Regions from separate parts of the Amycolatopsis ponsaeliensis genome, predicted to be linked through region 1. Evidence: riboswitches for the same ligand, from Rfam matches in the RefSeq annotation. Region 1 holds a riboswitch; each other region holds the start of a gene.

The links. Region 1 has a riboswitch for thiamine pyrophosphate ahead of thiC (phosphomethylpyrimidine synthase ThiC). Riboswitches for the same ligand answer to the same signal wherever they lie in the genome.
Region 2: linked by a shared signal. The riboswitch ahead of thiO (glycine oxidase ThiO) and the one ahead of thiC (phosphomethylpyrimidine synthase ThiC) in region 1 are both predicted to bind thiamine pyrophosphate.
Region 3: linked by a shared signal. The riboswitch ahead of QQ657_RS40130 (thiamine ABC transporter substrate-binding protein) and the one ahead of thiC (phosphomethylpyrimidine synthase ThiC) in region 1 are both predicted to bind thiamine pyrophosphate.

Annotation. Positions count from the first base shown of each region.
Region 1 covers NZ_JAPZLD010000063.1:631-8,490, reverse strand. Annotated here, with positions in the region: gene QQ657_RS50520 (AAA family ATPase) at 1-172, shown strand, start outside; gene QQ657_RS50515 (LytR C-terminal domain-containing protein) at 221-835, opposite strand; gene QQ657_RS50510 (DUF3263 domain-containing protein) at 832-1,140, opposite strand; gene QQ657_RS50505 (peptide deformylase) at 1,295-1,873, shown strand; gene QQ657_RS50500 (glycoside hydrolase family 15 protein) at 1,949-4,114, opposite strand; gene QQ657_RS50495 (LysE family translocator) at 4,274-4,867, shown strand; gene QQ657_RS50490 (S1C family serine protease) at 4,948-5,859, shown strand; TPP riboswitch at 5,908-6,029, shown strand; gene thiC (phosphomethylpyrimidine synthase ThiC) at 6,023-7,657, shown strand; gene thiD (bifunctional hydroxymethylpyrimidine kinase/phosphomethylpyrimidine kinase) at 7,654-7,860, shown strand, end outside.
Region 2 covers NZ_JAPZLD010000031.1:127,557-135,416, reverse strand. Annotated here, with positions in the region: gene QQ657_RS36660 (ion transporter) at 1-754, shown strand, start outside; gene QQ657_RS36655 (SDR family oxidoreductase) at 751-1,590, opposite strand; gene QQ657_RS36650 (winged helix-turn-helix transcriptional regulator) at 1,683-2,048, shown strand; gene QQ657_RS36645 (MarR family winged helix-turn-helix transcriptional regulator) at 2,045-2,479, opposite strand; gene QQ657_RS36640 (thiazole synthase) at 2,643-3,401, opposite strand; gene thiS (sulfur carrier protein ThiS) at 3,403-3,603, opposite strand; gene thiO (glycine oxidase ThiO) at 3,603-4,676, opposite strand; TPP riboswitch at 4,670-4,775, opposite strand; gene thiE (thiamine phosphate synthase) at 4,807-5,466, shown strand; gene QQ657_RS36620 (hypothetical protein) at 5,531-6,256, opposite strand; gene QQ657_RS36615 (threonine ammonia-lyase) at 6,403-7,353, shown strand; gene QQ657_RS36610 (MFS transporter) at 7,350-7,860, opposite strand, start outside.
Region 3 covers NZ_JAPZLD010000037.1:44,783-52,642, forward strand. Annotated here, with positions in the region: gene QQ657_RS40110 (hypothetical protein) at 1-374, shown strand, start outside; gene QQ657_RS40115 (winged helix-turn-helix transcriptional regulator) at 467-1,054, shown strand; gene QQ657_RS40120 (hypothetical protein) at 1,054-1,521, shown strand; gene QQ657_RS40125 (4a-hydroxytetrahydrobiopterin dehydratase) at 1,994-2,278, opposite strand; TPP riboswitch at 2,311-2,418, shown strand; gene QQ657_RS40130 (thiamine ABC transporter substrate-binding protein) at 2,440-3,492, shown strand; gene QQ657_RS40135 (ABC transporter permease) at 3,468-5,099, shown strand; gene QQ657_RS40140 (ABC transporter ATP-binding protein) at 5,099-6,106, shown strand; gene QQ657_RS40145 (helix-turn-helix transcriptional regulator) at 6,108-6,917, opposite strand; gene QQ657_RS40150 (dienelactone hydrolase family protein) at 7,052-7,783, shown strand; gene QQ657_RS40155 (ABC transporter permease) at 7,753-7,860, opposite strand, start outside.

The DNA.
Region 1 (7,860 bases):
CTGCGCGGCGCTCATCCGCGAGGCGGCGCTGACGGCGATGCGCGAGTCCCTGGAGGCCCGCGAAGTCACGGCGGCGCACCTGGACGCGGCACGCAAGACGGTCCGGCCGAGCCTCGACCCTGGCCAGCTCGCGGCACTGGAGGCCTACGCGAAGACCCAGGCCGGGGACTGAAAAAGGGGCGCCACCCCGGCGGGTGGCACCCCTTTCACGACAAGATCGTCAGCTGCCCTTGTGGCCTGACTCGTACTCTTTCGTCACGATCACTATCACGCCTGGCGTCGCGCTCTCTATCCCCGGGAAACGGGGCTCCGCCTTGATCCCGAACTCCTGCGCGAGCTGCTTCGCCGCGGCTTCCTCGTCGGTGCCCGGGCGGTAGAACGCCGTCGTCGTCGGGATGACGCCCTGGGAGTAGTTGCTGACCTCGTTGACGTTCCAGCCGCTGCCGCGGAAGTCCTCCGCCGCGCGGTCCGCCAGGCCCTTGATCGTCGAGTTGTTGAAGACCCGGACGGTCACCCACTTGTTGGACGTCTGCTGGTCACCGGGCTGCCCCGGCTGACCCGACGTGGGCTGACCCGGCGCCGGTGAAGTCGGTGACGGCGGGGTGGTCGACGCCGGCGAAGTCGTGCTCTGCGGCGGCGTCGAAGTCGTGCCCGAAGGCGGCTGCGACCCGGTGGTGGTGCCCGGCGAGCTCGGCGTACCGCTCGGCCCGGCTTCGTTCGATCCGTCGCCACTCAACGCGGACACGCCGCCGATGACCGCGGCGATGATGGCCACCCCGATCAGGACGACGCCCGCGGCCTTCATCGGCCGGGACATTCCCGAAAACACGCTCATTTCAGCTCGATCCCCAGTCGCCGGGCGCCTCGCTTGCGCTGACGGGCGGCACGCGTCTTCTGCAGCCGCCTCACCAGCATCGGGTCGGCTTCGACCGCCTCCGGCTTCTCCAGCAGCTTGTTGAGCAGCTGGTAGTAGCGCGTCGCGGACAAGTCGAAGCGTTCGCGGATGGCGTTCTCCTTCGCCCCGGCGTGTCGCCACCACTGGCGCTCGAACGCGAGGATCTCGACCTCGCGTTCGGTCAGGCCGGGCACGGGCTTCGGCGGCGACGGCTGCGGCTCAGCCATCGACTCCGCGGCGTCCATCCGAGTCCCTCTCAATCGGGCGTATGGCGAATCAGACCTAGCTCTTCCGCGGGCGCCATTCAACCACGGAAGCGCACGCCGACGTGGGCATCCGCGTCGGCGCGTCACGGTCTGATGCAGGTCTACCAGAAGGGTCCGACTAAACTGCGTGGTCGTGAGCATCCATCCCATCGTGATCGCCGGCGAACCCGTGCTGCACCAGCCGACTCGGGAGATCACCGAGTTCGACGAGAAGCTGCGCACCCTCACCGACGACATGTTCGAGACGATGTACGCCGCCGAGGGCGTCGGCCTCGCGGCCAACCAGATCGGCCTCGACCTGCGGGTGTTCGTGTACGACTGCCCGGACGACGAAGGCGTGCGGCACAAGGGCCTGGTCGTGAACCCGAAGCTCGAGACGTCGGAGATCCCGGAGACCATGCCGGACCCGGACGACGACTGGGAGGGCTGCCTGTCGGCGCCCGGCGAGTCGTACCCGACGGGCCGCGCGAAGTGGGCGAAGGTGACCGGCTCCGACCTCGACGGCAACCCGATCGAGGTCGAGGGCACCGGCTACTTCGCGCGGTGCCTGCAGCACGAGACCGACCACCTGGACGGCTTCATCTACCTCGACCGCCTGGTCGGCCGGCACGCGCGCGCGGCGAAGAAGATGTTGAAGTCCAACAAGTGGGGCGTGCCCGGCCTGTCGTGGCTGCCGCCGAAGACCCCCGAGGACGACGGCGCCGTCATCTGACCTTGAAGTGCCGTTAAGGCCACCTTACGGGCGTCTGACGCCCGTAAGGTGGCCTTAACGGCTTTTGGCGGTGGGTCAGCAGCCGAGGTAGTGGCAGCGGACCACCTGCGGCGTCTCCAGCGTCGAGCCCGCCTTGACGTCCCAGGCGAGCCGGACGTACTGGGCGTGCGTCCAGGCCAGCGGGGTCGCCGAGTTGTTCGGCGTGCCCGTCGGGAAGCCGGTCTGGCCCGACGGCGCATTCTCGTCCCACACCTGCTCCGGCATGGTCTCCGCCGAGCTGCCCACCCGGCCGAGGTCACGCAGCCGGCGCGCGGCCGACGACGAGTCGCCGAGCGTCAGCTCGTACTCGCCGCGCTCACCGGCGAGCAGCGGCCACAGCCGCCCGAACGTCGTGCGGCTCTCGGCCGGGAACGTGTAGTCCCACGGCGAACCGTCGGCCTGCTCGCCGTAGCCGTCCTTCGTGTACCGGTGCCAGAACTGCCCGGTCGGCGTCGTGAACGCGATGTCCTTGTCGGTGACCCGAATGCTGTTCTTGATCACCGGGTCGTCGGCGCGGTAGATGCCGAGGCGCACCAGGTCGAGGAAGCCCGCGTCGGTGACCGCGCGCTGGTCCATCGTGACGCTCGAGTTGCCGAGGTTGTACGTCGTACCCGCGTTGGCGTTGGCGTCCTTCGTGAGCCGGACGAAGTACGGGTCCTTCGACAGCGGCCCGTTCGTGGTGATCGTCTGCTTCGGCAGGTCGGCCTTGAACTTGTCGGCCGCCGCGAGGTAGCGGGCGGCGTCCGCCGGAGCTCCGTTGTGCGAAGCCAGATCCGCGGCGCAGACGAGCCCGGCGATCACCGAGGCGATGGTCGACGGGGACCAGCCGTCCTGCTCCTCCCAGCGTTCCTGCTGGGTGTACGGCGCCGGCTGCCCGTTCGGGCCGACGTAACCGATGATGAAGTCGGCGGCCTTCCGGACGCCGGGCCACAGGTCGGTGCGCCCGAGCTGCTGGGCCAGCACGATCGGGAAAGCGGTTTCGTCGAGCTGGATCGACGTCCAGTACGGCACGCCGTCGACGCGGCTGTTCTGCGGCATGTGCCCGTCGGCCTGCTGCTGCGTGCCGAACATGTAGCTCACCGCGCGGTTCGCGGCAGCCTTGTCGCCGCCGGCGGCCAGGCCGGTCGCGATCTGGTAGAGGTCACGCGGCCAGACCAGGTGGTAGGTGCCGGACGGCGACCACTCCGGGTCGTTGTTCCCGAAGCGCCACGGCATGCTCGGCGACGCGATGAAGGCGCCCGGGTGGTGCTTGTCCTCGCTCGCGGCGAGGGTCAGCATCGACGCCTTGTAGAGGTCGCGCTCGGCGTCGGTCTTCAGCGACGACGGCGGCTTGCTGACCCCGCGCAGGTACTGCTCCCAGCCGCGGTCGTACGCGCGCGTGATGTCACGGACGCCACGTCGCTGCGACGCTTGCGCGCTGCCGAGCGCGTCGGCGGTCTTCGCGCCCATGCCGAGGGCGAGGGTGACGTGCCGGTTGCGGACGCCGTCGGCGCTCGTCTGCCCGGTCAGCAGGACGTTGCCCTTCGCGGCGGTGTCGTAGGTGTTCAGCTTGAAGGTCTTGGTGAGCTGCGTGTTCCCGTCGGACGAGCCCGCGTAGCCGACGCTGGTCTTCGTGAAGGCGGGCTTCGCGGTCAGGGCGGCGGCGTTGGTGGCGTCCTGCGCGGTGACGGCGTCGCCCTTCCGCCCGGCCGAGTCGTCGGAGCCGTCGTTGGTCAGGTCCGGGTCGGCGACCGCGTAGAGCTGGTACGGCCGCCCGGTGAGCGACTGGAAGTCGACGTCCACCAGCACCGTCGTGGCGGCCGGGTCGGTGACGTAGGTCTTGCGCAGGCGCCAGCGGTGCTGGTCGTCGGTGATGGTCTGCTCGTAGGTCAGGCTGTCGTCGTCGGTCCGCCGGACCTGCTGGGACTTGGCGGTGTAGTCGGCGACGGCGAAGCCGCGGCCGTCGGTGACGACGAAGTTCATCGACCGGACGCTCGGCGTCGACAGGTCCGGGTAGTAGACCTCGGACAGCTGGCCACCTTGGAGGGTGAACCAGACGTTGCTCGACCGGTCGTGCGCGGTGCCGAAGCCGGTCTTGTTCGCGGGCAGCCAGCTGGGATGGGCGCCCGGAGCGCCGGGAGCCTCTCCCGCGGCCGCCGCTATCCCCGGGATCAGGCCGGTGACCAGCAGCCCGGCGAGGGCGCCGAACATGAGTTTTCGCATATCAACCCCACAGAAAGTCGCTTCTGCACCGTTACAGAAGCGCCTGGAAGTCTCTCGCCGATCCTTCACCGGCGCATGGTCCGATCCGGTGAACCACTGACCGTCACTGGTCCGGTAAAACGCTTGCCCACCGTGTCCGGCGCCCGCGACGATCGGGGAATGCCGAACCTGCTCGCGTTCCTCCCCGCCGCGTTCCTCATCGCGATGGTCCCCGGCCCCGCGACGGTCATGCTGATCAAGCAGGCGGCCCGCGGCTCGAAGCGCAACGCCTTCGCGACCATCGCCGGCATCGAAGCCGGGGTTGCGTTCTGGGGGCTCGCCGCGGTGTTCGGCCTGATCGCGCTGCTCGCGGCTTCTCAGACCGCGTACGACATCCTGCGGTTCGCGGGCGCACTCTTCCTCGTCTACCTGGGGATCAAGGCACTCTTCTTCCGCGGTCGGGGCGAGGAGAAGGAGATCCGGCCCGGCGCGGGCTTCCGGTCAGGGCTGCTCACGAACCTCGGCAACCCGAAGGCGGGCGTGTTCGCCCTGTCGTTCCTGCCGCAGTTCGTCCCGGCCCACGCGGGCGCCGGCGCGCTGCTGGTCTGCGTCGCGGCTTGGATCGCCGCCGACGTCGTCTGGTACTCGGCGCTCGCCCTGCTCGTCACGCGGCTCGGGCAGTGGCTGCGCCGCGACGACGTCAAGCGGTGGCTCGAGCGCACGTCCGGCGGGCTGCTGATCGGCTTCGGCGTCACCGTGGCCCTCGAAGGCTGAGTTCACGAACAGCGAACGGACTTCCGCGGCCTTCGAGCGCACACTTGTAGTACCTGCAACGGTGTAATCGAGGTGCCTTCATGGATGACGCGATGGACGCCTACTCGCGCGCCGTCAGCACGGTCGCCAAGACCGTCACCCCGCACGTCGCCGGGGTGCAGCTCGCGCGCGGCAGTGGCTCGGCGGTCGTCTTCGCCGAGGACGGCCACCTGCTCACCAACGCCCACGTCGTCGCCGACCACCGGCGGGGTGTCGCGACCTTCGCCGACGGCAGCGAGGTGCCCTTCGACGTCGTCGGCGCCGATCCGCTGTCCGATCTCGCCGTGCTGCGGGCGCGTGGCGAGACGCCGTCGGCCGCCCGGCTGGGTGACGCCGACGAGCTCGTCGTCGGGCAACTCGTCGTGGCCATCGGGAGCCCGCTCGGCTTCTCCGGCACCGTCACCGCCGGCGTCGTCAGCGCGCTCGGCCGGGCGCTCCCGGTGCGGCAGGGACGGACCACCCGGGTGATCGAGGACGTCATCCAGACCGACGCCGCGCTCAACCCCGGCAACTCCGGCGGCGCGCTCGCAGACTCCACCGGCCGCGTCGTCGGGATCAACACCGCGGTCGCCGGCGTCGGGCTCGGGCTCGCCGTGCCGATCAACACGACCACCCGGCGGATCATCGACACGCTCGTCGTCGAAGGCCGGGTGCGGCGGGCGTACCTCGGCGTCGTCGGCGTGCCCGCCCCGCTGCCGGACGACATCGCCGAGCGCACCGGCCAGAGCGCCGGGCTGCGGGTGCGCGAAGTCGTCTCCGGCGGCCCCGCGGACCGGGCGGGCCTCAAGGCAGGCGACCTCGTGCTGACCGTCGGGCGCACCCGCGTCTCGGACGCGCAGGGCATCCAGCGGCAGCTGTTCGCCGAAGTGATCGGCACCGCACTGCCGATCACCGTGCTGCGCAACGGAGCCATGGTCGACGTCTACGCGACACCCGCCGAACTGGTCGGGTGAGGTGAGCGGACTTGAGTATGTCGCCCCGGCGTGGCATGGTCGGTGGCACAACACCAACGCGGGAGCTCGCGCCATGGCGGGCTGAGAGGGTGACTTGCGTTTCGCAGGCGTCACCGACCGCATGAACCTGACCGGGTAATGCCGGCGTAGGGAGTGAAAGTCGTTGACGACGCTCGAAAACAAGGACGTCTCCGTCACCACGGGTCCGATCACCGGATCGCACAAGGTGTACCACCAGACCGAATCCGGGCTTCGGGTTCCGGCACGCCGGATCGACCTCTCGAACGGCGAACACTTCGACGTCTACGACACTTCGGGCCCGTACACGGATCCCGAAGCCACCATCGATGTCCACAGTGGACTCCACCGGCTGCGCGCCGGCTGGGCCGACGGCCGTGAGCACAACACACAGCTCGGCTGGGCCAAACAAGGCGTCGTCACCAGGGAAATGGAGTACATCGCAGCCCGCGAGCGCGTCGACCCGGAGTTCGTGCGCACCGAGGTCGCCAGCGGTCGCGCGGTGATCCCGGTCAACCGCCGCCACCCGGAGTCCGAGCCGATGATCATCGGCAAGAACTTCCTGGTGAAGATCAACGCCAACATGGGCAACTCGGCCGTCTGGTCGTCGGTCGAGGAAGAGGTCGACAAAATGGTGTGGGCGACCCGCTGGGGCGCCGACACGATCATGGACCTCTCCACCGGCAAGCGGATCCACGAGACGCGCGAGTGGATCATCCGCAATTCGCCGGTCCCGGTCGGCACCGTGCCGATCTACCAGGCACTGGAAAAGGTCGACGGGGAACCGGAAAAGCTGTCGTGGGAGATCTACCGCGACACGATCATCGAGCAGTGCGAGCAGGGTGTCGACTACGTCACCGTGCACGCCGGCGTGCTGCTGCGCTACATCCCGCTGACCGCGCGGCGCGTCACCGGGATCGTCAGCCGCGGCGGGTCGATCATGGCCGCGTGGTGCCTCGCGCACCACCAGGAGTCGTTCCTGTACACGCACTTCGAGGAACTCTGCGAGATCCTGCGGCAGTACGACGTCACGTTCTCCCTCGGCGACGGCCTGCGTCCCGGCTCGATCGCCGACGCCAACGACCGCGCCCAGTTCGCCGAGCTGGAGACCCTCGGCGAGCTGACGCACATCGCGCGGTCGCACGACGTCCAGGTGATGATCGAGGGCCCCGGTCACGTGCCGATGCACAAGATCAAGGAGAACGTGGAGCTGGAGGAAAAGCTCTGCGGCGAAGCGCCGTTCTACACTCTCGGTCCACTTGCGACGGACATCGCGCCCGGCTACGACCACATCACGTCGGCCATCGGCGCGGCGCAGATCGGCTGGTACGGCACGGCGATGCTCTGTTACGTCACGCCGAAGGAGCACCTCGGCCTGCCGAACCGCGACGACGTCAAGACCGGCGTGATCACGTACAAGATCGCCGCGCACGCCGCGGACCTCGCCAAGGGGCACCAGTACGCGCAGGAGTGGGACGACGAGCTGTCGAAGGCGCGCTTCGAGTTCCGCTGGAACGACCAGTTCAACCTCTCGCTCGACCCGGACACGGCGCGTTCGTTCCACGACGAGACACTGCCCGTCGAAGCGGCGAAGACGGCGCACTTCTGCTCGATGTGCGGCCCGAAGTTCTGCTCGATGCGGATCACGCAGGACGTCCGCAAGTACGCCGAGGAGCACGGTCTGTCCACTGTGGAAGCGATCGAAGCCGACATGGCTTCGAAGTCGGCGGAGTTCGCCGAGGCCGGGAACAAGGTCTACCTGCCCGTGGTGCAGCCATGACTCCGCCCACCGCCCTCACCATCGCCGGATCCGACTCCGGCGGTGGTGCGGGCATCCAGGCGGACCTGCGCACGTTCTTCGCGCATGGTGTCCACGGGCTGGTCGCGCTGACGGCGGTGACCGTGCAGAACTCGTTGGGCGTCCAGGGTTTCACGGAGATTCCCGCCGACGTCGTGACCGCGCAGATCAAGGCGGTGGCGTCC
Region 2 (7,860 bases), on a different contig from region 1:
CTTCATCATCGCCGTGATCGTCTTCAACGCGACCACGCTCGGCATGGAGACGTCGACGTCCTTGATGGACGGGTTCGGCGGGCTCCTGCACACCCTCGACCACATCGCGCTCGGCATCTTCGTCGCCGAGCTGCTGGCGAAGTTCTACGCCTACCGCGGCGCGTTCTTCCGCGACAACTGGAACGTCTTCGACCTGCTGGTCGTCGGCATCGCGGTGATCCCGGCGACCGGGCCGTTCGCCGTGCTGCGGTCACTGCGCGTGCTCCGGGTGCTGCGGCTGATCTCGGTCGTGCCGTCGATGCGCAAGGTCGTCTCCGGGCTGCTCGCGGCGATCCCCGGGATGGCGTCGATCGCCGCGCTGCTCGCGCTGATCATCTTCGTCGCCGGCGTGATGGCGACCAAGCTGTTCGGCGTGATCTCGCCGGAGAACTTCGGCGACCTCGGGACATCGCTGTTCACGCTGTTCCAGGTGATGACCGGCGAAGCGTGGCCGGACATCGCGAAGGAGATCATGGTCCAGGCGCCGACGGCCTGGATCTTCTTCGTCGTCTACATCCTGGTGTCGAGCTTCGCGGTGCTGAACCTCTTCATCGCCGTGGTCGTCAGCGGCATGGAAGACGAGCTGCGCCAGGACATCCGCGAGGAAGAGGCCAAACAAGCCGCGACACAGGCCGAGGCCAACCGCGAGATCCTCGAAGAGCTCCGCGCCGTGCGCGCGGAGCTGGCCGAGCTGCGACGCGAACAGGCCGCTTAGCGGAACGCGCCGACGTTGTGGGCGGCCCAGTCGGCGAACGAGCGAGGGGCCCGGCCGAGCACCCGCTCGACGTCCGGGCTGACGCGCAATTCGGCCGGGCTCGGGGAGCCGAGGATGTCCAGGGTGTCGTCGGCGAGCTCGCCCGGCATGCTCCGGGTCATGCCGGCCTTGGCCTCGGCGCGGGTGAGCTCGTGGAACCGCACCGGCGAGCCCAGTGCGGCGGCGATGGCCTCGGTCTGCCCGCGCGGCGTGATCACCGCCGGTCCGGTCAGCTCGTACACCTCGCCGGTGTGCCGGTCGTCCAGCAGACAGGCCGCGGCGACCTCGCCGATGTCCGCCGGGTCGATCACCGGCACCCCGGTGTCCCCGAAGGGCGCGGCGACGACGCGCTGGGTGCGGACGGACTCGGCCCACCACAGCGCGTTGGAGGCGAAGCCACCCGGCCGCAGGATGGTCCAGTCCGAACCGGACTCCCGCACCGCGTCCTCCAGGGCGCGCATCGCGACCCGCGTCGTGCCGAAGGGCCTGGTCGCCACGCCCAGCGTGGACAGCAGGACGACCTTGCGGACCCCGGCGGCCGTGGCGCGGGCGATGACGCCGGCCGGGTCGGCGCCGACGGCGTGCAGGTCGCCGGACAGCAGCAGGAACAACGCCTTCGCCCCGGCCAGCGCCGGCTCCAGGCCGGCGGGCTCGGCCAGGTCGGCCACCACGTGGCGGACGCCTTCCGGGACCTCCGCGGCGTGCCGCGACACCGCCGTCACCTGCTGCCCCGCCTTGGCCAGCGCCTCCGTCAACGGCCGGCCCACGTTCCCGGTAGCCCCGGTCACCACGATCATGCTCTGCTCCTTCGTCCGATGTCTTCGGTGCTCAGGACGCTAGGAGCCGGGCTAACTTTTGGTAAGGACATACCTCTGGGTAAGCTCCCTACGTGACCGGAGGCGCGCAGATCACCCAGGATGAGGCCAAGCCGCGGTATGAGGTGTTTCACACCGAGTGCGCCGCGCGCGAGGTGGTCGACCACGTGACCAGCCGGTGGGGCATCTGGGTGCTGATCTCCTTGCAGAGCAACGACCTGAGGTTCTTCGAGCTGCGCGAGAGCATCGAAGGCATCAGCGAGAAGATGCTCGCCCAGTCCCTGCGGGCGCTGGTCCGGGACGGCCTGATCTGGCGGCGCGTCGAGCCGACGACGCCGCCCCAGGTCACCTACGGGCTGACCGAGTTCGGCCGCGACGTCGGCGAGCCGCTGGGAGAGCTCTTCGACCGGATCACCCGGCGGCTACCGCCCCCGGCTTAGCGGTCTTCGTCGGCGATCAGGGCTTCGAGCGCCGGAAGCGCCGTCGTCAGCGCTTCGCGATGTTCCGGGGACAGCCGATCCAGCCGCCGGTTCAGCTCCTGCACCCGCGTCGACCGGACGCCGGACACCAGCCGCTCGCCCTCTTCGGTCGCCTTCGCCAACCACGCGCGGCGGTCGACCGGGTCGGACTCGCGGCTGACGTACCCCGCTTCGACCAGGGACGCGATGATCCGCGACATGGTCGCCGCGGCGACACCCTCCTTCGCGGCGAGGTCGCCGAGGCGCAGCTGGCCGGAGATGACCAGCGTCGCGAGAGCCGAGATGGCGCCGTGGCCCGGGCCGGGCACGCCGGCCTGCCGCAGTGACCGGGACAGCCTGCCGACGGCGAGGTACAACCTGCCCGAGACGTCCTGGACGGAGGTGCTGGTCACGGCTGGCTCCTTCTGCCTTACACGCGCGCGGATGCGCCGGAAAGTGCCGACAACCTTACGGGTTGGCGGTGCACGTTCGGCGTTAAGGCACCTGTGTTGTAACCGGGGCTCCGCCCCGGGGCCGGGGGCTCCGCCACCCGGAGCCCCCGAAAAGCAGCGGGTTTCACCGGGGTGGACTCGACGCCTGCGCCCAGAACCGCTGCGGCACGCGCCCCGCGCTCCGGGCCAGGTGACCGGCGACGACGGCCGCGCGCATCGCCGCGGCCATCCGTTCCGGGTCCGTCGCCCGGGTGACGGCGGTGGACAGCAGGACGGCGTCGCAGCCCAGCTCCATCGCCAGCGTCGCGTCGGACGCCGTGCCGATTCCGGCGTCCAGGATCACCGGCACGCCCGCCCGCGAAACGATCAGCTCGATGTTGTGCGGATTCCGGATCCCGAGACCGGTGCCGATCGGCGCGCCCAGCGGCATCACGGCGGCGCAGCCGGCCTCCTCCAGGCGCAGCGCGAGCACCGGGTCGTCGTTCGTGTAGGCGAACACGGTGAAGCCGTCGGCGGCGAGCCGTTCGGCCGCGTCGAGGGTTTCGAACGGGTCCGGGAGCAGCGTCCGGTCGTCGGCGTGCACCTCGAGCTTGATGAGATCGGTACCGAGCGCCTCGCGCGCCAGCTGCGCGGTGAGCACGGCTTCGGCGGCCGTGCGGCAGCCCGCGGTGTTCGGCAGCAGCTCGATCCCGAGCCTTCTCAGGAGTTCGAGGACGCCGGAGCCGCCTTCGGCGTCGGCGCGGCGCATGGCGACGGTGGTCAGCTCGGTGCCGGACGCGACCAGCGCGCGTTCGAGCACGGCGAGGTTCGCCGCGCCGCCGGTGCCGATGATCAGCCGGGACGTCAGCTTGGCGGTGCCGATGACCAGCGGTTCTGCGTCCATTTCAGCCTCCCTGGACCGCGGTGAGCACGTCGACGCCCGCACCCTTCGGCACGGCGGTGGTCGTCCAGTCGCTCCGGCGGACGACGACGCCGTCGACCGCGACGGCGATGCCGGGCCGCTGCCCGCCGGACGCGTCGAGGACGTCGGCGACGGTCGCGCCGTCCGGGAACTCCGTCCACTTCCCGTTGAGCTTGATCTCCATCAGGCGTGCTCCTTCTGGTGCAGGCGGGCGGGTGAAGCCGCTTCGACGCCTTCGGGCGGCTTCTCGCCCTCGAGCCAGGCGACCACGGCGTCCGCGGTCACGGGGGCCATCAGCAGGCCGTTGCGGTGGTGCCCGGTGGCGGCGAAGACGCCGTCGTCCAGGACCCCGATGTAGGGCAGCACGTCCCGGCTGCCGGCCCGCAGGCCCGCGGCGGTCTCGACGAGCTCGTACTCGGTGATCGCGGGGAAGACGCGCTCGGCGCCCTCGATCAGCTCGCGGACGCCGCGCGCGGTGACGGCCCGGTCGAAACCCGCCTCGTACTGCGTGGCGCCGAGGACGAGTTCCTGATCGCCGCGCGGGACGAGGTAGATCGGCCGGCCCTCGACGACGGCCCGGATGGTGCGCGTCGGCGGCGGCAGGCAGCCGCGGCGGGGTTTCAGGCGCAGGATTTCGCCTTTGAGCGGGCGGACGGCGTCGGCGAGCTGCGCGTGCAGCCGGCCGGTCCAGGCACCGGCGGCGAGCACGACGGCGTCGGCGTCCGGGATCCGTTCGACGCGCTCGCGGACGAACCGGACGTCGCGTTTCTGGCAGGCCGCGTACAGGGCGTGGAGGAGTTTCCGGTTGTCCACGGCCAGGTCCCCGGGCACGAGGAGTCCACTTCGGACGGACCCGGTGCCGGGTTCGAGCCGCTTGGTCTCCCGGCCGGTCAGCCGTTCGGCCGCGCGGCCGATCGAGTGCAGGTGCCCGGCGAGGATGTCGAGGTGACCGGCGTCGGCGCTGTCGAAGGCGACGACGAGGGTCCCGTGCCCGGCCAGGCCGGGGTCGACGCCTTCCTGCGCGAGGTCGCTCGCGAAGCCGGGCCAGCGCCTGAGCGACTCCTCGCCGAGCGTGAGGACGTCCTCTTCGCCGGGCCAGGCCTCGGTGACCGGGGCGAGCATGCCGCCGGCCAGCCAGGACGCGCCGCCGCGGACGGGTTCGGGGTCGTAGAGGGTGACCGGGTTGCCCTGCCGGGCGGCACGCCAGGCCGCGGACAGGCCGATCACGCCGCCGCCCACCACTGCCAGGTTCGTCATGGAATCACGCTCCCTGCGCCGGCATGACCCGGATCAGGTTCCACGGTCGGAGCGGCAGCTCCCTCTCAGCCCATGCCTCGGGCTCCCGTGCGGACAAGTCCACCCTAGCTCGCGAGGTACGGTCGCCGCTATGCCCGCCCTCTCCGGTGACAAGATCCGCGCCCGCCTCGACAGCGCGCGCCTGTACCTGTGCACGGACGCCCGCACCACCCGCGGCGACCTGGCTTCCTTCGCCGACGCGGCCTTGGCCGGCGGCGTCGACATCATCCAGCTGCGCGACAAGACCGGGGCACTGGAGGCCGCGGGAGAGATCGCGGCGCTGGAGGTGCTGGCGGAGGCGTGCGCCCGGCACGGGGCGTTGCTGTCGGTGAACGACCGGGCGGACGTGGCGCTGGCGGTCGGCGCGGACGTGCTCCACCTGGGCCAGGACGACATCCCGGTGCCGCTGGCCCGGCGAATCCTCGGCGACGACGTGGTGATCGGCCGCTCGACGCACTCGGTTCCGCAGGCTTCGGCCGCGGCGTCGGAGCCGGGCGTCGATTACTTCTGCACGGGCCCGTGCTGGCCGACGCCGACGAAGCCGGGGCGTTCGGCGCCGGGGTTGGACCTGGTCCGCGCGACGGCGGCTTCCGCTCCTGAACGGCCGTGGTTCGCGATCGGCGGCATCGACGGTCCGCGGCTCCCGGAGGTGCTGGACGCGGGGGCGTCGCGGATCGTGGTGGTCCGGGCGATCACGGAAGCGTCGGATCCGGAGGCCGCGGCTCGGAAACTGCGGGCCCGCCTCCCCTGACCCGCGGATGCCATGAGGGGCACCTTCATGGCTCTTAAGTCCATGAAGGTGCCCCTCATGACAGTTACGGGGTCGGGGTGGCCGCCGCGCCCTGGCTGGTCGCCGGTGCTGACGTCGTCGGCTGCTGGGCCGTCGTGCTCGGGGTCGTCGGCGTGGTCGTCGGGGACTCCGTCGAGGTTGTCGGCGGGGTGGTCGTCTCCGTGGACGTCGACGACGTGCTCGGAGCAGGCGAGTCCTGGGTGTCGTTCGTCGAGGTCGACGGGGTTGTCGACGGCGTCGTGTCCGCGTGCCCGCCGCCGCCGAAGATCTTGCCGATGCTCGAACCCGTTCCGCCGCCGATCTGGGTGCCCGTCGCCGACTCGAAGCCCACTATCGCCAGGATCGCCACCGCGAACGCCGCCACGCTCGTGCCGATGATCAACGGCCAGCGCAGCTTCCGCAGCCGCGAAGGCTCGTCCGGATCCTCGCCGGGCCGGGGCAACTGGACTGTCGGCTGTTCGGCCAGCGCCACCTCGGAACCGGTTCCACGGCGGCGGATTCCCGACGTCGCCAGCTGCCGGGCCTTCGCCGCCGCCGCGCGCGTGCGCTGCAGCGAACGCAGGTAGATCTCGCCGCCGACCGTCGTGATCACGCTCGCCACGCCCGCGCCCACGACGGTCCCCGCCACGCCGAGCGTCGATCCCAGCAGTGCCGCCGTCACCGCCGCCAGTGCCGCTGCCATCACCTGCGCGATGCGCAAACCTGACTTTTCTTCCTTCGCTTCGGAAGCCGCTGCGTTCTCCTTGCTCATGATCCCGATCCGGTAGTAAGTCTTCTCCCCTGTCCAACGCGTAAGGCGCGCGAGTGACTCCCCGCGTTGCCCCGACGTGAGAAGGACCACTCCGAGTGTCCACAATAGACACTCCAGACCGAACATTTTCTTGACATACTCAGCACATGGAACTGGTGACGATCTCTGACATCGAGGCCGCGGCGAAGCGCGTCCAAGGTGTCGCCGTGCACACGCCCCTGCTGCTCCAGACGTGGGATCCCCGCGGAACCCTGTGGCTCAAACCCGAAAGCCTGCAACCGGTCGGCGCGTTCAAGGTGCGCGGCGCGTTCAACGCGATCGGCGCTCTCGACGAGCAGCAGCGCTCTCGCGGCGTCATCGCGTACTCGAGCGGCAACCACGCGCAGGCGGTCGCCTACGCCGCGCAGCAGTACGGCGTGCCCGCGGTGATCGTCGTGCCGGACGTCGCGCCGCGGATCAAGGTCGAGGCCACCCGCGCTTACGGCGCCGAGGTGATCGAGGTGCCGATCGGCGAACACGAGGGGAAAGCGCGCGAACTGGCCGCCGAACGCGGGCTGACCCTCGTCCCGCCCTACGACGACGCGGCCATCATCGCCGGGCAGGGCACGGCCGGCCTCGAGATCGCCGAGGACCTCCCCGACGTCGAGGTCGTGCTGGTGCCGGTCAGTGGCGGCGGGCTGGCCTCCGGCGTCGGCACCGCGATCAAGGCCCGCGCGCCGCACGCGAAGGTGATCGGCGTCGAGCCCGCGCTCGCCGGCGACACGACCGAGGGGCTGCGCCTGGGCCACCAGGTCGACTGGCCCCAGGCCGACCGCGCCCGCACGATCGCCGACGGCCTGCGCGCGCAGCCGTCCGAGCTGACCTTCGCGCACTTGCGCGAGGTCGTCGACGCCATGGTCACGGTCACCGAGGACGAGATCCGCGAGGCCATGCGCACGCTCGCCCGCAAGGCCCGGCTGGTCGCCGAGCCCAGCGGCGCGGTGACGACGGCGGCGTACCTGTTCCACGCGGGCGAGCTGCCGGCCGACCGCACGGTCGCGATCGTCTCCGGCGGCAACGCGGACCCGGCGTTGTTCGCCGAAATCCTCGCGGGCTAGGAACCGGCGACCGGGGTCCCGCCGCCGCGGATGTGCGTCGGCGGGCCCTCGACCCCGCAGTGGTAGCACTCGCCCAGGTGCGGAGACTCGTCCGCGGCGGCGGGCTCGGCCGGCTCCGACGGCGGCTCCAGGACGCCGTTGTGGATGCCGAGCGCGATCAGCCCACCGGCGATCGCCAGGGCCGCGCAGATGACCAGGGCCATCCGCCAGCCCGCGGTGAGCGCCACCGGGTCCGCGTACGCCTCGCCGGTCAGCCCGGCCGCCGCGGGCAGCACCGCCACCGCCAGGAGCCCACCGGACCGCGCGATGGCGTTGTTCACCCCGGACGCGACGCCGGCGAAGCGGTCCGGGGCCGCGGCGAGCACCGTCGCGGTCACCGGGGCCACCACCGTCGCCAGGCCGAGCCCGAACACCACGACCGCGGGCAGCACCGCGCCGAGGTAGGACGCGCCGGGCGCGATGCGCAGCATCAGCAGCATCCCGATGCCGACGACGATCGGGCCGACG
Region 3 (7,860 bases), on a different contig from region 1:
CATCGACCGCGTCCGGGCTGGAGCTGAGAGCGGAGGGGCTTGCGCCGTTGACGGTGCGCGTGTCCGAACCGGGCCCGCTCATCGCGATGAAGCTGCAGTCGATCATGAACCGTGGATCGGCGAAGGAGGGTACGGACCTCCTCGACATCGTTCGCATCACTCTGGACCGCAACTGCGGACCTGTCTCCCGAGACCAGCTCGAGGCGGCTGATCCTCAGCTGCGGGCCGATGCGCTGCTCCACACCATGCGGTGGTTCGACCAGTCGGTGGATCGCTCACTGAAGAAGATCGAGGCGGTGCCCGAAAGCGGTGACATTGATGTCGAGGACCTCCAGCTGGTCGGCGAACTGCTCGTTGCCGCGCTCGAGGGATGATGGGCATCACTCCGCTCAACGTCTGATCGCCGGTTCCGTGACTATCGGTCACTAGTTGTTATTTTCATTGGACGCAGGATATGCTGCGTCCAATGAAAGCTTCGCCGAGTCTGCTGCCGCTGCTGCGTTCGCGCATGCAGGGGGAGCTGCTCGCGCTCGTGCTGCTGCACCCGGATCGCGAGTACACCATCACCGAGCTCGCCGAAGCCTGTGGTGTCACGCCCACCGCCGTGCTGCGCGAGGTCGAGCGGCTGGTCGAGGGCGGGATCCTCGAAGCCCGGCGGGTGGGCCGGAGCCGGCTCGTCAAAGCCCGCACGGACACTCCGCTCTACCGGCCCTTGAGCGACCTCATCGCGGTCACCTACGGACCGATGCCACTCCTCGCCGAGGCGCTGTCCGGACTCGCCGGCGTGACCGAGGCCTACATCTACGGGTCCTGGGCGGCGCGCTACAGCGGCGAACCCGGTCCGCCGCCCGGTGACGTCGATGTCCTCGTGGTCGGGTCGCCTGATCCGGACGCGCTCTTCGACCTGGCCGAGCGTGCTTCACGGCGGCTGAGCCGCGAGGTCAACGTGCACCGGATCTCGCCCGAGTCGTGGGCGGCGGACACCGCGGATCCGTTCGTCACCAGCGTTCGTGAACGTCCGCTGGCCCAGCTGAACCTCGACCAGGAGTCTTGATGCCCCAGTGGAACCAAGGCCGTGAACGGATCGACGCGTTCATCACGCGCGGCGCCATCGAGCACGTTCCGGCGTCGCGGGAGGCGGCCGAGGCCGAGCTCGTCAGGGCCCGTACGCACCTCGCGTCGGCGCGGCAGCTGCAGGACACGGATCCGGAAGGCGCCTACACACTGGCGTATGACAGCGCGCGGCGTGCGTTGGCGGCCGTCTTGCAGAACCAGGGTCTGCGCGTGACGAGCCGGGGTGGCCACGTCACCGTCTACGAGGCGGTTCTCGCTCAGCTGGATCCGCCGCTGGGCTCGGTTCTGCGGCCCTTCAACCGGATGCGCGCCCGTCGCAACGAAGTCGCCTACCGATCTTCGGAGGCTCCGACGCTGACGGCGGAAGACGTGGCGGCCGACGTGCCGAAGGTCGAAGCGCTCATCGAGGTGGCCGAGAAGGCGATCCCCAACATGCCACGTTATTGATCGACGACCGCGACGCCGTCGAGCGCTGGTGCCGCTCCGACGAATACGCCGCCGCACTGAAAGTCAGGGCGACGGCGCTCGGTCGGTGGCCGATGTGGCTCAGCCGAGGAGGCCCATCAACGCGATCGCGATCAGCACCACGGCGGGGGCGAGGGCGTTGATCCAGGCGCGCTGGGCGGAGGTGAGGGTGGCGGTGCTGTTCATGGCGCTTCCTAGGGCCGAAATCCGATGCTTCCGCCCTGCTCAGCGCGCTGATCATGTGCTTCGTTAGCGCCTGTGATCGAACTCACCGGCATCCGGGTGACGACGGCCCCGGACCGTGAACCAGAGCACACCTCCGGCCGCTGCCACCATCGATGCGAATGCTGCCGTGCCCACCACGATCGCCTGCGTCATAGCCCGTCTCTCCTAGCAAAGGTCGTTTACCGAGAGACGTCGAACCGGCCGGAAAGTGCACTCAGCGTAACCAGAGTCACAAAGAAGAAAGCACCGAGTCGATCTCGGCCGCCAGCGAGAAGTCCTTCTCCGTCAACCCGCCCGCCGAATGCGTCGAGAGCCGGAACGTCAGCGTCCGCCAGCGGATGTCGATGTCGGGGTGGTGGTCGGCGGCCTCGGCCAGCACCGCGACGCGGTCCACCACCTCGATCGCCTGGGGGAAGCTCGCCAGCTCCGCCTCGCGGGAGATCACCGCTCCGGACCGGGTCCAGCCCGCGCCCAAGCGTTCGTCGGCCTCGGAGTCGCTCAAGATTTCCGTCATGACTCCATCGTCGCGCCTCCTGGACTACGCTGCACGGTTGCCACGGGAGTCCGGTCAGCCGGGCTGAGAGGCGGGGTCACCCGCGACCGTTCGCACCTGACCGGATCATGCCGGCGAAGGGAGGGCTTTCCCTCCTCGTCCGGCGAAGTGCAGGAGGGTAGATGAATAGCAGGGCTGTGCGCGCCGCGACGGCCATCGCCGCTGTCAGCGCCGTCGCCGCTGGGTGCTCGCTGTCGGACGGTGACGGTGGCACGCAGCAGACGCCCACCGTCACCCTCGTGACGCACGACTCCTTCCTGGCGCCGCAGGAGGTGCTCGACGCCTTCCAGAAGCAGTCGGGCATCAAGATTTCCGTGCTCAAGCAGGGCGACGCCGGCTCGCTGACCAACAAGCTCGTGCTGACGAAGGCCAACCCGATCGGCGACGTCGCGTACGGCGTCGACTCGACCTTCGCCTCGCGCGCGCTCAAGGAGGGCGTCTTCGAGCCCTACACCAGCCCGGAGGCCGATCGCGGGCCGCAGCGCTACGCCGTCGACCCCGAGCACCGGCTCTCCGCGGTCGACGTCGGCGACGTCTGCGTCAACGTCGACACGAACTACTTCACCACCAAGGGCATCCCGGCGCCGGAGACCTACGAAGACCTGGCCGACCCGAAGTACAAGGACCTGCTGGTCGCGGAGGACCCGGCGACGGCCTCGCCCGGGCTCGCGTTCCTCCTCGGCACCATCGCGAAGTACGGCGAAACCGGCTGGAAGGACTACTGGACGAAGCTGAAGGCCAACGGGCTCAAGGTGGTCAGCGGCTGGGAAGAGGCCTACACCAAGGACTTCTCCGGCTCGTCCGGCAAGGGGCCGCGGCCGATCGTCGTCTCGTACGCGTCTTCGCCCGCCGCCGAGGTCGGCGACGACGGCAAGCCGCGCACCAAGGCGCTGCTCGACACCTGCTACCGGCAGGTCGAGTACGCGGGCGTGCTGGCGAACGGCAAGCAGGCCGAGAGTGCGCGCAAGGTCGTCGACTTCCTGCTGTCGCAGCAGTTCCAGGCGACCGTCGCGGCCAACATGTACGTCTACCCGGCGCGCCAGGGCGTCGACCTGCCCGCGGGCTGGGCGCAGGTCGCGCCGCTGCCGCAGAAGCCGCAGGCGCTGACGGCCGACCAGGTCCAGGCCGGACGCGAGAAGTGGATCGGCGAATGGCGCACGCTCGTGCAGTCGTAGCGCCACCGCAGACCGCCCGCGGGCTCGGCCTGGCCCTGCTCGGGCTGGCTCCGATCGGGTTCCTGGTGGTGTTCTTCGCCTGGCCGGTGCTGGCGATCATCGGCCGCGGGTTCGCCGCGGGCGGGCTCGACGTCGTCCTCGGCGACGCGCGGACGTGGCAGCTGGCCGGCTTCACCGTGGCGAGCGCGGCCGCGTCGACGCTGGTGGCGGTGCTCGCCGGGCTGCCGGTCGCGTTCCTGCTGGCCCGGGTGAAGCTGCCCGGGGTCGGCCTCGCAAGGACGCTGGTGCTGGTGCCGTTCGTGCTGCCGACCGTCGTCGTCGGGCTGGCGTTCCGGGCGCTGTGGCCGGACGGCGGGGTGCTGCCGATCGTGCTGGCCAACGCGTTCTTCAACGTCGCCGTCGTCGCGCGGACCGTCGCCGGGTTGTGGGCACGGCTGGATTCGCGGACGACTGACGCCGCTCGCGCGCTGGGCGCGTCGCCGTGGCGGGCGTTCCGCTCGGTGACGCTGCCCGCACTGGCGCCGGCGATCGCGTCCGCCGCGGCCGTCGTGTTCCTGTTCTGCGCCACCAGCTTCGGGGTCGTCCTCATCCTCGGCGGCGCGAAGTACCGGACGCTGGAAACCGAGATCTACCTGCGGACCGTCGACCTCCTGGACCTCTCGGGCGCGGCGGCGCTTTCGCTGATCCAGTTCGCGGCCGTGGTCGCCGCGCTGGTGCTCGGCGGGCTGGCGCGGCGGCGCAAGGACGGCGCCCGGATCGGTGCCGCGAACACCCGGCGCCCCCGCGGCGGCGAGTGGCCGGTCGTCGGCGCCGCGGGCGTCGTGCTGGCGCTCCTGCTGACGCCGATCGTCGCGCTGCTCGTCGAATCGGTGTCCACTTCGGACGGCTGGAGCTTCGCCGGTTATCGAGCGTTGACCAGCACCGGCGAGAAGGGTGCGCTGCAGGTCTCCGGCTGGGACGCCGCGGTGAACTCGCTGAAGGTGGCGATCGACGCGACGTTGCTCGCGATGGTCGTCGGCGTGCTCGCGTCCGTCGTGCTGGTGGCGCTGCGCCGGTCACCCGCCAAAGCCGCGCGCGGGCTCGGCGAGACGATGGACGCCGTGCTGATGTTGCCGCTCGGGGTGTCCGCGGTGACCGTCGGGTTCGGCTACCTGGTGACGCTCGACGCGCTGCCCGGCGACCTCCGGACGTCGCCCTACCTCGTGCCGCTGGCCCAGGCGCTGGTGATCATCCCGCTGATCGTGCGGATGGTGCTGCCGGTGCTGCGCTCGGTCGATGTCCGATTGCGGCAGGCCGCGTCGACGCTCGGCGCGAGCCCGCTGCGGGTGTGGCGGGAGATCGACCTGCCGCTGGCGCTGCGCCCGCTGGTCGCGGCGGCCGGGTTCGGGTTCGTCGTGGCGCTCGGCGAATTCGGCGCGACGAGCTTCCTCGCGCGGCCGACGGCGCCGACGCTGCCGGTGGCGATCGCGTCGCTGATGGGACGTCCGGGGGAGCTGAACAACCAGATGGCGTACGCCGCGTGCGCGCTGCTGATGCTCGTGACGGTGCTGGCGGTCGCGCTGATCGACCGGCTCGGGGCCGCGCGCGGCCGGGTGGGAGAGTTCTGATGGCGCTGTCGGTGCGGGACCTGACCGTCCACTACGGATCGTTCGCGGCGGTGCGCGACGCCCGGCTCGACATCGCCGACGGTGAAGTGCTGGCGCTGCTCGGCCCGTCGGGATCGGGGAAGTCGACGCTGCTGCGCGCGATCACCGGCCTCGAGCCATCGGCGCGTGGCTCGGTGAGCTGGGACGGCGACGACCTCGGCGCGGTACCGGTGCACCGGCGCGGGTTCGGGCTGGTGTTCCAGGACGGCCAGCTGTTCGGCCACCGCGACGTCGCCGCGAACATCGCGTTCGGCCTGCGGATGCACGGCGTACCGCGCGCGCAGTGGGCCCCGCGCGTCGCCGAGCTGCTGGAGCTGGTGGGCCTCGCCGGCTTCGAACGACGGCGCGTCACGGAGCTGTCCGGCGGTCAGGCCCAGCGGGTCGCGCTGGCCCGGGCGCTCGCGCCGAAGCCGCGGCTGCTGCTGCTCGACGAGCCACTGTCCGGTTTGGACGCCGGGTTGCGTGAGCAGCTGGCGATCGACCTGGCGGACCTGTTGCGGCGCAGCAAGATCACGGCGCTCTTGGTCACGCATGACCAAGAAGAAGCCTTCACGCTCGCCGATCGCGTGGCGGTGCTCGACGCGGGCGAGGTCCGCCAGGAAGGCGCGGTCCGGCGCGTGTGGCGCAACCCGGCGGACGACGACGTGGCCCGGTTCCTCGGCGTGACGACGTTCGTGGACGCGGAGGTGGCGGGCGGAGTGGCGCACACTTCGCTCGGCGATGTGGCGATGCCCGACACCGACGACGGCCCGGTCCGCCTGGGGTTGCGGCCGCACGCGCTGCGGGTGGCCGCCGAAGGTGTGCCAGGCGAAGTCGTCGCGGCGGTGCACCGCCGCGAGCACGTCCGGCTCGTCGTGAAGCTCGAAGAGTCCACAGTGGACGCGGTCGCGCCGGCGGCGTCGGACCTGCGGGCCGGGGACGCGGTGCACCTCACCCTCGACCCGGACGGCGTCGCGCTGGTCGGCTGACTCAACCGGCCCAGTGCGCGAGGAGGTCCAGCGCGGACTCCGACGGGCTGCCGGGTTCCGCGGTGAAGGTCACCAGCCGCTGGCCCGTGGAGTCCGGCAGCTCGAAGTTCTCGAACCGCAGCGTCAGCTCGCCCGCGACCGGGTGGCGGAAACGCTTGCGCCCGTGCGTGCGCTGCTGCACGACCCGGCCCGACCACAGCGTCCGGAACGGCTCGCTCCGCAGCGTCAGTTCCCCGATCAGGGTGGCGAGCGCCTGGTCGGTCGCGTACCGCGCCGCGACCAGCCGCAGCTGGCCGACGGTGGCGCGGGCGACGTCGTGCCAGTCCGGGAACACTTCGCGGCTCGCCGGGTCGAGCAGGCAGAACCGGGCGAGGTTGCGGGCCGGCGTCGCCGCGAAGTCGAAGAACAGCTGCGCGGACAGCGGGTTCCACGCGAGGACGTCGAGCCGGTGATCGAGGACGAGGGCGGGGACGCGGTCCAGCTTCGCCAGCAGTCCCACGAGCTCGGGGCGGGCCCGGCGGGCCGACGGCGGCCGGGCGGGCCGGGCCGAGGCGAGGTCGTGCAGGTGACCGCGTTCGACGTCGTCGAGCCGCAGGGTCCGGGCCAGCGCGTCGAGGACCTCGGGTGACGGGCCGCGCGCCCGGCCCTGCTCCAGGCGGACGTAGTACTCGACGCTGATCCCGGCGAGCTGCGCGACCTCTTCGCGCCGCAGGCCGGCCACCCGTCGCCGGGGGCCGGTGAGGATTCCGCTGGCGGCCGGCGTCGCGGCTTCGCGGCGCGACTTCAGGAAGCGGCCCAGTTCGCGGTCCATGCGTGTCAGTGTGCGGCTTCTGCGCGCCGCGGACCTGGCCCTGCTGGTACCAGGAACGGCGGACCACCCCACGACAGGGGCTGGGACCGCGTGCCGGCGCGCGGCAGGCTCGGCCGGGACGAAAGGACTTTCCCATGTGCCACAGCACCGAAAGCCGCCCGCCCGCACCGCCGATCCGGGGCGAGGTGACGGCAGACGGACCCCTGACGCTGACCTCGAGCGTCGAGTTCCTGGCCCACCACGCCGTGCCCGCCGCGCCGAACGGCCGCAAGATCGTCCTGCTGCCGGACGTCCGCGGGGTGCACGCCTTCTACCGCGACCTGACCCGCCGGTTCGCCGAAGCCGGGTTCGAGACGGTCGCCGTCGACTACTACGGCCGCACCGCGGGCCTCGGTGCGCGGGACGACGCGTTCGGCTGGGAGAGCCACCTGCCGCACGTGCAGCCGGACGACGTCGCAGAAGACGTCGCCGCCGCACGGGACTTCCTCGGCGACGGACCGGTGTTCACCGTGGGCTTCTGCTTCGGCGCCGGTCAGTCGTGGCGGCTGTCGGCGGCGGACCTCGGCCTTGCCGGGGTGATCGGCTTCTACGGCCTGCCGAAGCTGGTCGAGGACGTCGTCGACGACCTGGAAGCACCGATGTTGCTGCTGCTGGCCGGCGAAGACGTCGCGACGAGCCGTGCCGAGTTCGACGCCTTCACCGGTTCGCTCGACGCGGCCGGGGTGCCTTACGAGCAGCACGTGTACGCGGGCGCGCCGCATTCGTTCTTCGACCGGTCGGCCGCGGAGTGGGGCGAGGACTGCGACGACGCGTGGCGCCGCATCCTCGCCTTCACTCAGCCGTCGCGAGTGGACAGTCGTGCGTAGGCCAGCGACAGCCCGATCACGATGTAGCAAGCCGCCCGCAAGGCGCCTTCGCCCAGCATCTGCCCGCCCATCGGGTC